2 regions of the Streptomyces sp. WM6372 genome follow, and region 2 is predicted to be linked to the other one. Evidence: riboswitches for the same ligand, from Rfam matches in the RefSeq annotation. Region 2 holds a riboswitch; the other holds the start of a gene.

Region 1 (5,273 bases), on a different contig from region 2:
GACCGGAGAGAGCGGGCGGAACGTTCCGGTGCCCGCCAGGCGCATCCCGAAGGGGCCGAAGGCGGACGCGACCTCGGCCAGGTGGGCCCTGATCTCCGGCAGCCGGTCCGCCTCCACCTCGGTGGGCGGGACGAGGGTGACATGCGTGGGGATGCCGTGCGCGGCAACGTCCCCGAAGCCGGCGCGCAGCTGCTGGAGCTGGCTGCCGTACGGCTCCGGGACCGCGATCGAAACGCCGAGCGTTACGGTCCCCACGTATGTCTCCTCCGTCGTCTGGTGTGTACGGGTTGCGTACGGGTCCTGCCGACCCAGTGTGGGGCCAGCACCCCCCGGATTGCCAGGGCCTCCGGCGGTCAGTGCTTCGCGGGCACCAGACCGAGGCGGTCGTAGGCCTGCGCCAGGGTCTCGGCGGCGACCGCGCGGGCCTTCTCCGCGCCCTTGGCCAGGATGGAATCCAGGGTCTCCGGGTCGTCCAGGTACTCCTGGGTGCGCTGCTTGAACGGTGTGACGAAATCGACCATCACGCCGGCCAGGTCCGTCTTGAGCGCGCCGTAGCCCTTGCCCTCGTAGCGGGCCTCCAGGGCCGGGATCGACTCCCCCGTGAGGGTGGAGTAGATCGTGAGCAGGTTGCTGACGCCGGGCTTGTTCTCGGTGTCGAAGCGGACCTCGGCCTCGGTGTCGGTGACCGCGCTCTTGATCTTCTTCTCGGTGACCTTGGGCTCGTCGAGGAGGTTGATCAGGCCCTTGGGGGAGGACGCCGACTTCGACATCTTGATCGAGGGGTCCTGGAGGTCGTAGATCTTCGCGACCTCCTTGACGATGTGCGCGGCCGGGAGCGTGAAGGTCGGGCCGAAGCGCTGGTTGAAGCGCTCGGCCAGGTCGCGGGTCAGCTCGATGTGCTGGCGCTGGTCCTCGCCGACGGGCACCGCGTTGGCCTGGTACAGCAGGATGTCGGCGACCTGGAGGATCGGGTACGTGAACAGGCCGACGGTGGCGTTGTTGACGCCGCCCTTGGCGGACTTGTCCTTGAACTGGGTCATCCGGCTGGCCTCGCCGAAGCCGGTGATGCAGTTCATGACCCAGCCGAGCTGTGCGTGCTCGGGGACGTGGCTCTGGATGAAGAGCGTGCAGCGGTCCGGGTCGAGACCTGCGGCGAGCAGCTGCGCGGCGGAGAGCCGGGTGTTGGCGCGCAGGTCCTTCGGATCCTGCGGCACGGTGATCGCGTGCAGGTCGACGACCATGTAGAACGCGTCGTGCGTCTCCTGCAAGGCGACGTACTGGCGGATGGCTCCGAGGTAGTTCCCGAGGTGGAACGAGCCGGAGGTGGGCTGGATGCCGGAGAGCGCGCGAGGACGATCAGAAGCCATGGCTTCATTCTCTCAGGTGCGGCGGCCGCGGCGGTCCGCACCTGTCCGAAACCCCCGGGGCGGAGCCCCGGGGGTGGGACGGGTCGGAAGACGGTTCGGGGGGCCGGTCGGGAGACCGGTCGGGGGGCCGGTCAGGACAGCGGCAGGCCCGGGGCCGGGTAGGCCGACATCAGGTCCGCCACCTCGGTGCGGATGGCCGCCAGGGCCGGTTCGTCCTGCTTCGCCGCGGCGTCCACGGCTCGGGAGATCCAGTCCGCCACCAGCGGCATGTGGTCCGTCCCCAGGCCCCGCGAGGTCAGCGACGGGGTGCCGATGCGGATGCCGGACGGGTCGAACGGCTTGCGGGGGTCGAACGGGACCGTGTTGTAGTTCACGACGATCCCGGCGCGGTCCAGCGCCTTGGCCGCCACCTTGCCCGGCACCCCCCGCGAGGTCAGGTCCATCAGGATCAGGTGGTTGTCGGTACCGCCCGACACCAGGTCGAAGCCCAGGGCCAGCAGCGCCTCCGCCAGCGCCTTCGCGTTGGCGACCACCGCGTGCGCGTACGTCACGAACGACGGCTGCGCCGCCTCGTGCAGGGCCACCGCGATGCCCGCCGTCGTCTGGTTGTGCGGGCCGCCCTGGAGGCCCGGGAAGACCGCCTTGTCGATGGCCTTCGCGTGCTCCTCGCGGCACATCAGCATCGCGCCCCGCGGCCCGCGCAGCGTCTTGTGCGTGGTCGTGGAGACCACGTCCACGTGCCCGACCGGCGACGGGTGTGCCCCGCCCGCGATCAGGCCCGCGATGTGGGCCACGTCGGCGACGAGGACCGAGCCGGCCTCCTGGGCGATCGAGGCGAACGCCTCGAAGTCGATCGTGCGCGGGAGCGCCGTACCGCCACAGAAGATGATCTTCGGGCGCTCGGCCAGCGCGAGTTCGCGCACGGCGTCGTAGTCGATCAGCCCCGTCCCGGCGGACACCCCGTACTGCACGCCGCGGAACCAGGACCCCGTCGCCGAGACCCCCCAGCCGTGCGTCAGGTGGCCGCCCATCGGCAGGGCCATGCCCATCACCGTGTCGCCCGGCTTCGCGAAGGCCAGGTACACCGCGAGGTTCGCCGGAGAGCCGGAGTACGGCTGGACGTTGGCGTGGTCCACCCCGAACAGGCCCTTCGCCCGCTCGACGGCCAGCGCCTCGACGCGGTCGATGTTCTGCTGGCCCTCGTAGTAGCGGCGGCCCGGGTAACCCTCGCTGTACTTGTTCTGCAGCACCGTGCCGGAGGCTTCGAGCACGGCGGCGGACACGTAGTTCTCGCTCGGGATCAGGCGCAGTGTCTCCGCCTGAAGCGTTTCCTCGGCGGCGACGAAGGACGCCAGCTCGGGGTCGGCGGCGGTCAGGGCGGGGTGGCGGCTCGCGCTCATGGCGGCTCCTCCGGGGTCGATGTCAGATCTCGTCCCCGCGAGGCCCAGGCGAGCGGCCCTGTATGCGGTCGTGCGCGCACGACTCCCCCGGAGTTGGTTCTCCGTACGCCAGTCGCCGTGCGTACCGCTCACCTTAGCGGGCGGTCCACAAGAAAGGTTTCCCCGTCCGGTATACGAGCGACGTATAGCCGTATACAAGGTGACGTGACGCAGGTGACGACACCCCCGTCGCCTCCATCAGCCCCGTCACCTCCATCACGCCCGCCCCCGACGATCGGAGACCCCGTGTCGACAACTGCTGAAGCCCTGCGCTCCGCCGAGGCGCACAGCGCGCACAACTACCACCCGCTGCCCGTCGTCGTGGCGTCCGCGGAAGGCGCGTGGATGACGGACGTGGAAGGCCGCCGGTTCCTGGACATGCTCGCGGGCTACTCGGCGCTCAACTTCGGCCACGGCAACCGCCGTCTGCTCGATGCGGCCAAGGCGCAGCTGGAGCGGGTCACCCTCACCTCGCGGGCCTTCCACCACGACCGGTTCGCCGATTTCTGCAGCGAGCTCGCCGCGCTGTGCGGCAAGGAGATGGTGCTGCCGATGAACACGGGCGCGGAGGCCGTGGAGACGGCGGTGAAGACCGCCCGCAAGTGGGGTTACGAGGTCAAGGGCGTCCCGGACGGGCAGGCCAAGATCGTGGTCGCGGCCAACAACTTCCACGGCCGTACGACGACCATCGTGAGCTTCTCGACGGACCACGAGGCGCGCGACCACTACGGGCCCTACACCCCCGGGTTCGAGATCGTTCCGTACGGGGACCTCACCGCGCTGGCGGCGGCCGTCACGGCGAACACCGTGGCCGTGCTGCTGGAGCCGATCCAGGGCGAGGCCGGGGTACTGGTGCCGCCCGCCGGCTACCTCCAGGGCGTACGGGAGCTCACGCGCGAGCGGAACGTCCTGTTCATGGCGGACGAGATCCAGTCGGGTCTGGGCCGGACCGGCAAGACCTTCGCATGCGAGCACGAGGACGTCGTACCGGACGTGTACATCCTCGGCAAGGCGCTGGGCGGCGGCGTGGTCCCGGTCTCGGCCGTCATCGCCGACCGGGACGTGCTCGGGGTGTTCCGGCCCGGCGAGCACGGCTCCACCTTCGGCGGCAACCCGCTGGCCTGCGCGGTCGCCCTGGAGGTGATCGCGATGCTGCGCTCCGGCGAGCACCAGCAGCGCGCCGCCGAGCTCGGCGACCACCTGCACCGGGAGCTGAACCTGCTGGTCGGCGGCTCGGTGACCGCCGTACGCGGGCGCGGGCTGTGGGCGGGTGTCGACATCGACCCGGCGCACGGCACGGGCCGGGAGATCTCCGAGCGGCTGATGGAGCGGGGTGTGCTCGTCAAGGACACCCACGGGGCGACGATCCGCATCGCACCCCCGCTGGTGATCAGCAAGGAGGACCTGGACTGGGGCCTGGACCAGCTGCGGGAGGTGCTGGCCGCCTGACGGCGTTCGGCGGCGTTTCGACGGCGTGCACGGCCGGGCTCGCGCTGGTCCCGGCCGTGCACGCCGCCGCGGTGGACAGCGTGTGCGGTCCGCCGGACGATGGAAGGACCCTTGCGGGTGCGCGCCCCTGATCATTCCGGGCCGACCTCCGATGGGAGCACTCATGCACCGACGCAACCGACGCACGTTGATCTGCGCCGTCCTGACCTCCTGCGTCGCACTCGGCGGCGTCGCCGCACTCGCACCGCCCACCGCCGCGGCGGCGCCCGCCGCCAGCTGTACGGTCACCCCCGCCCCGAACGGGATGTCCGTCATCATCACCGGCGAGGGATTCACGCCCCCGCGCAACCTCAACGACGGTGAATCCACCGAGCCCTTGAACATCGACGCGGACGGGAACTTCCGCGTGCAGCGGTTCCAGAAGAACGTCGACTACACCGTCCTCGCGGTGAACGAGGACCAGCAGTTCGTCTTCGTGAACTGCAAGGTCGGGCCGGCGGGCACTCCCCCGGCCCCGCAGTCGCCCAAGAAGGACTTCGAGCAGGGTTACGCGGCCGGGTTCTCGGCCGGCAGGCAGGCGGGCAAGACGGACTGCGCCGGCAAGCCGCCCGAGCCGGACCAGAGCCAGACGCGATCCGACGCCTACGTGAAGGGCTGGACGGCAGGCGCCGACAACGGCTTCAAGATCACCTGCGCGAACCGCTAGAGGATGACGTGGGGCAGGAAGCGGGCGTACTCGTCCGTGACCGGGCCCGCCGATTCGCGAATGCCCAGGCCCGCCGCCTCCTCCTCGACGACCCAGGCGCCGAGCACCACGCGGTTGCCGTCGAAGTCGGGGAGCGGGGCCAGGCCCTGGAAGACGTACGTCTCCCCCTCGGCCGGCGTGAACGGCTCGTCGCCGCCGGCCGGGTGCAGGGTGACCCCGGCGCCCTCGCGGCCCAGCAGCGGCTTCGCCGCGTACCCGGTGGTCTCCGCGAGCTCGCGCGGGCCGTCGAGGTAGGCGGGCAGCAGGTTCGGG
Region 2 (5,273 bases):
GGTCATGTCGAGTTCCTTGCCCAGCTCCTCCGGAGTGGGCTCCCGGCCGAGGTCCTGGAGCATCTGGCGCTGGACGCGCGCCAGCTTGTTGATGATCTCGACCATGTGGACGGGGATGCGGATGGTGCGCGACTGGTCGGCCATGGCACGCGTGATCGCCTGCCGGATCCACCCTCCTGGATCAGGTCCAGGAAGAGCATGCCGCGGCCCGTGTAGCGCTTGGCCAGCGAGACCACGAGGCGGAGGTTGGCCTCCAGCAGGTGGTTCTTGGCACGGCGGCCGTCCTCGACGAGGATCTCCAGCTCGCGCTTGAACGCGGGCTTGTGGTCCTCCTCCTCTTCGAGCTTGTACTCGGAGAAGAGACCCGCCTCGATGCGCTTGGCGAGCTCGACCTCCTGCTCGGCGTTGAGCAGCGGCACCTTGCCGATCAGCTTCAGGTAGTCCTTGACGGGGTCGGCGGTGGCGCCGGCGACCATGACCGTCTGCGCCGGGGCGTCGTCCTCGTCGTCGTCGGACAGGACGAAGCCCTGGGTGCCGCCGGCCTTGGGGGCCTCCTCCTCGACGTCGTCGACGAGGTCCTCGGCGGCCCAGTCCTCGCCCTCGGCGGCCGGGGTCTCGCCCTCGTCGGCGTCCTTCGCGCTGGTCTTCTTGGCCGCGGCGGCGGTCTTCTTCACCGCGGTCTTCTTCGCGGCGGTCTTCTTGACCGTCCGCTTCTTCGGCTCGGCGACGGCGTCGGCCGTCACCTCGTCCTCGGTGGCCGCGGCCGGCGAAGCGGATATCGCCGCCGCGGTGGCGGGGGCCGCGCTGGCCGAGGCCTTGCGCGCGCCGATGGGGCGCGGCGCGGCGGCCGCCTTCTTGGTCACGGTGCGGGCAGGCGCGGCGGCCGCCTTGCGGGGCTTCTTCGCGGCGGCCTTCGTGGCGGGGGCGGCGCTGACGTGCAGTGCGACACCCTCCTCGTCCAGGACCTGGTTCAGGCTGCGCAGGACCCGCTTCCACTGGTCCACCGGGATGCGGCCGGCCTCGAAGGCCTGGCGCACGTCGTCACCGTTGATGTGACCCTGCTCGCGGCCGCGCTCGACGAGCGCGACGAGGGCCTCCGATTCGGCGATCTCCGGAGGGAACGTACGGGACGGGCTGAGCGACACAAGGAGCCTCTCGTTGCGAACAGATAGGGAGTGGGCGGGACATCATCGCGCGGACTCGGGAAACAGACCCGAGGGGGGTCTGTATTCCGGGGCCGCGCGAGGACACCTGTCGGTTCATCGCATGCCCGAGTCGATTCGTTACGCGCTGAATTGAGTGACCTGCGCCACGCTGTGGGCGCGCAACCATTCGGCCGTGGATCCGTCCGCGCCCGCGCCGCCCTTTCCCGTCAACCCGTTTTGCGGGCTTCGATGAGGAAACGAGCGGTGTGCGCCACGAACGGGCCGTCACGCTCGATCCGTTCATGGAGCTCGCGCAACCGGTCCCGGTACTGCCCGACCGTGAAGCCGGGCACCATCCAGATCACCTTCCGTAGAAAGTAGATCACGGCTCCGATGTCGTGGAACTCCGTACGCAGTCTCTCGGAGCGCAGATCCACCACTTCGAGGCCCGCCTTGCCGGCGTCGGCCACCGCGTCGTCGGGGTGCCGGCCGCGCCGGACCTCCTCCGGCTGGGGCCCGAGGAAGTACTCGACGAGCTCGAAGACGCTCGCCGGCCCGACCTGCTGCGAGAGGTACGTACCGCCCGGGCGCAGGACCCGCGCGATCTCCTCCCACCAGATGGTCACCGGATGCCGGCTCGCGACCAGCTCGAAGGCCTCGTCGCCGAACGGCAGCGGCGGCTCGTCGGCGTCCGCGACCACGACCGCGCCCAGCGGGTGCAGCAGGCGGGTCGCCTTGTCGATGTTCGGCGGCCAGGACTCGGTGGCCGCCGTCAGCGGGGGCAGCGGCCCGGCCCCGGCCAGCACCTCTCCGCCGCCGGTCTGGATGTCGAGGGCGGAGCGGACCCGGGCGAGGCGCTCGCCGAGCAGCCGCTGGTAGCCCCAGGAAGGGCGCTGCTCGGTGGCCCGGCCGTCGAGCCAGGAGAAGTCCCAGCCGTCGACCGAAACGGACTCGGCTTCCGCGACCAGGTGGTCGAAAGTGCGCGTCATGTCTCGATCGTCCCAGGCGCGGCGCCGGTGATCCACCGGTTTGACCAGATCCCGTACGTCAAGGACCGCCCGCGGGCCACCGCACCCGCGGGCGGGGTCCATTAGAGTGGAGGCGGGCCGTGACTGGCGTTCGGGTGGATCACCACCGGGGAGCGGCCCGGCGTACGACCGCACGTACGTCTCCTGCCGCGCGCCTGGGCGAACCGCGAACCCGCGAACCGCAGCGACGCTCAGGAGACCCCGTGACGACTGCCCAGACCGCCACTGTCACCGCCACCGGCCCCGCCCGGCTGATGGACGGCACCGCCCTCGCCCGCCGCATCTCGGAGCAGACCGCCGCCCTCGCGGCGAAGATCACCGAGCGCACCGGCACCGCGCCCTGCCTCGCGACCGTGCTGGTCGGCGAGGACCCGGCGTCCGTGACGTACGTGAAGATGAAGCAGAACCGTTGCGCCAAGGCCGGGATCACCTCCCGCCACGTGGAGCTGCCGGCCGAGACCACCACCGAGGAGCTCGTCGCCGCCCTCACCGCCCTCTCCGAGGACCCGGAGATCAGCGGCATCCTCCTCCAGCACCCGGTCCCGCACCACATCGACGAGCGCGCCGCCTTCGAGGCCATCGCCCCGGGCAAGGACGTCGACGGCGTGACCATGCACTCCTTCGCCGCCATGGGCTTCGGACTGCCGGGCTTCGTGTCCTGCACCCCCGGCGGCATCATGCGCCTGCTCGCCGAGTACGACGTGGACCTGACCGGCAAGCACGCCGTGGTCGTCGGGCGCAGCGCGATCCTGGGCAAGCCGGCCGGCATGCTGCTGCTGGAGCAGAACGCCACCGTCACCTACTGCCACTCCCGCACCGTGGACCTGCCGTCGATCGTGCGCCAGGCCGACGTGCTGGTCGCCGCCGTCGGCAAGGCAGAGTTCATCCGCGGCGAGGACATCAAGCCGGGCGCCGTGGTGCTGGACGCCGGCTACAACGAGGGCAACGTCGGTGACGTCCACTTCGAGTCGGCCGCCGCCCGCGCCTCGCTGATCACCCCGGTCCCCGGCGGCGTCGGCCCGATGACCATCGCCGTCCTGCTGGAGCAGACCGTCCGGGCGGCCGCCGCCCAGGCCGGCCTGGAGCTCGCGGACCTCTGACCGCCGCACCGCACCCCGCGTACGGGAACCCCGAACGGGAACCCCGTACGGGAACGCTCCGTACGCGAACGCACCGTACGGGTGACGCCCCGGGCCCCTCGGCCCGGGGCGTTCCGCGTTCCGGGGTGTCCGGAATCTTGCGGCCGGAGCCTGACGGGCGCCGGGGAGCGGGCGGTATCTTTTGCGCCGGGGCGCGCGATGACACGTGCAACACGTTTCCTGGGGAGACTGCTGATGGACCTGTTCACGCCACTGGAGCTGCCCAACGGCACCACCCTGCCGAACCGCCTCGCGAAGGCGGCCATGGAGGAGAGCCTCGCCGGGGCCGGCCAGCTCCCGGACGAGCGCATCGAGCGCCTCTACCGCCGCTGGGCGCGGGGCGGCGCCGGACTCCTGATCACCGGGAACGTGATGGTCGACCGCCGGGCGCTGACCGCGCCGGGCACCATCGTCCTCGACGCCCGCTCCCCGCTCGCCCCCTTCCGCCGCTGGGCCGAGGCCGCGTCCGGTGGCGGCGGCCGGGTCTGGATGCAGATCAACCACCCGGGCCGGCAGGTCGGCTCCGAGATGCCTGGCACGGCCTGGGCACCTTCCGACATAGGGGTGAGCCTCGGCAAGCACACCAAGCGCTTCGCCCGCCCCACCGCGATGACCGAGGCGGACATCGAGGCCACCGTCGCCCGGTTCGCCGTCACGGCCCGGCGGGCCGAGGAGGCCGGGTTCGACGGGGTGCAGATCCACGCCGCCCACGGCTACCTGATCAGCCAGTTCCTCTCCCCGCTGGTCAACCGGCGCACCGACCGCTGGGGCGGCGGCCTGGAGAACCGGGTCCGGCTGCTCACCGAGGTCGTCCGGGCCGTCCGCGCGCAGGCCGGCCCCGGCTTCGCGGTCGGCGTCAAGCTCAACACCGCCGACTTCCAGCGCGGCGGCTTCGACACCGAGGACGCGGCGCAGGTCCTCGCGGCCCTCGGCGGCCTCGGCGTCGACCTGGTCGAACTGTCCGGCGGCAGCGTCGAGAGCCCCGCGACCCTGGGCCGCACCGCCGATCTGCGCACCCTTGAGCGGGAGGCGTACTTCCTCTCCTTCGCCGAGCAGTTCCTGGACGCGGCCACGATGCCGCTGATGCTGACCGGCGGGATAGGCCGGCAGGAGACCGCGCGGAAGGTCCTGGCGCGCGGGGTGTCCGTCGTCGGGCTCGCCTCGGCGCTGGCGTTCCGCCCCGACCTGCCGGCCCGCTGGCGCGCCGGGGAAGACGTACGGGTGCTCGTGGAGCGGCTGCGGTGGAAGGACCGGGACCTGGCCGGCGCCGCGCTGCTGGCCTTCGTACGGTTCCAGCTGCACCGGCTGGCGCGCGGACTGGAGCCGCGCCCGGAGGCCTCCCCGCGGGCCACGTTCGCCCTCGACCAGCTCCAGCACTGGCGCCGGGTACGGGCGTACGGGGCCTGGCTCGCCCGCAATCCCGAGCCCGAGGACGCCCTCGTCGGCTGAGACCGGCGCGGGCGGCCCGCCGACGGTGCGGGCCGCGGGCGGGCAGCCCGCCCCCGGTCCGGGCCGCGGGCGTCCGCCGCCCGCGCCGGCCGCCGCGGGCCCCAGAGCCTCAGAGCGCGGCCGGGTCCCGCCGTACGGCCGCCACGATGGGGGAGGTGCGGAACTCCCGGGCCAGTGCGGCCAGCGGCCGGGAGTCCAGCCGGTACGGCTCGGGCAGCCCCTGGTCGGCCGCGGCCACCCGGTCGGCGGCTTCGGCGGCTTCGGCGGCCGCGGCCGCCTCCCGGCGCCGGCAGGCCGCGGCGAGCATGGCCGCGTCGGCCACGACCGAAGCCCGCGACTCGCACAGGCCCTGGCCGAGGGCGGCCTCGTACGCGGCGCCCCGTACGGCCGGGTCGAACCAGCAGGCCAGGGCCAGGATCCCGTCGTCGATCACCGATTCGCGGTGGATCAGCCGGATCCCGATCGGCGACCACCAGGTCAGCGGCACCGTCGTCACGCTCGACGCGGCGAAG

The links. A riboswitch is a leader RNA that binds a small molecule or an ion and turns the genes downstream of it on or off. The one in region 2 is predicted to bind ZMP and ZTP.
Region 1: another riboswitch for ZMP and ZTP. It lies ahead of glyA (serine hydroxymethyltransferase); the one in region 2 lies ahead of ADK52_RS11400 (bifunctional 5,10-methylenetetrahydrofolate dehydrogenase/5,10-methenyltetrahydrofolate cyclohydrolase).

What each region holds. Positions count from the first base shown of each region.
Region 1 covers NZ_LGDB01000200.1:56,047-61,319, reverse strand. The annotation lists gene ADK52_RS24670 (2'-5' RNA ligase family protein) at 1-255, opposite strand, end outside; gene trpS (tryptophan--tRNA ligase) at 354-1,367, opposite strand; gene glyA (serine hydroxymethyltransferase) at 1,499-2,767, opposite strand; ZMP/ZTP riboswitch at 2,803-2,893, opposite strand; gene rocD (ornithine--oxo-acid transaminase) at 3,053-4,255, shown strand; gene ADK52_RS24650 (hypothetical protein) at 4,419-4,961, shown strand; gene ADK52_RS24645 (glutathionylspermidine synthase family protein) at 4,958-5,273, opposite strand, start outside.
Region 2 covers NZ_LGDB01000127.1:54,200-59,472, reverse strand. The annotation lists partial or broken gene ADK52_RS11410 (RNA polymerase sigma factor) at 1-1,145, opposite strand, end outside; gene ADK52_RS11405 (class I SAM-dependent methyltransferase) at 1,373-2,134, opposite strand; ZMP/ZTP riboswitch at 2,244-2,341, shown strand; gene ADK52_RS11400 (bifunctional 5,10-methylenetetrahydrofolate dehydrogenase/5,10-methenyltetrahydrofolate cyclohydrolase) at 2,428-3,273, shown strand; gene ADK52_RS11395 (NADH:flavin oxidoreductase/NADH oxidase family protein) at 3,508-4,761, shown strand; gene ADK52_RS11390 (MAB_1171c family putative transporter) at 4,871-5,273, opposite strand, start outside.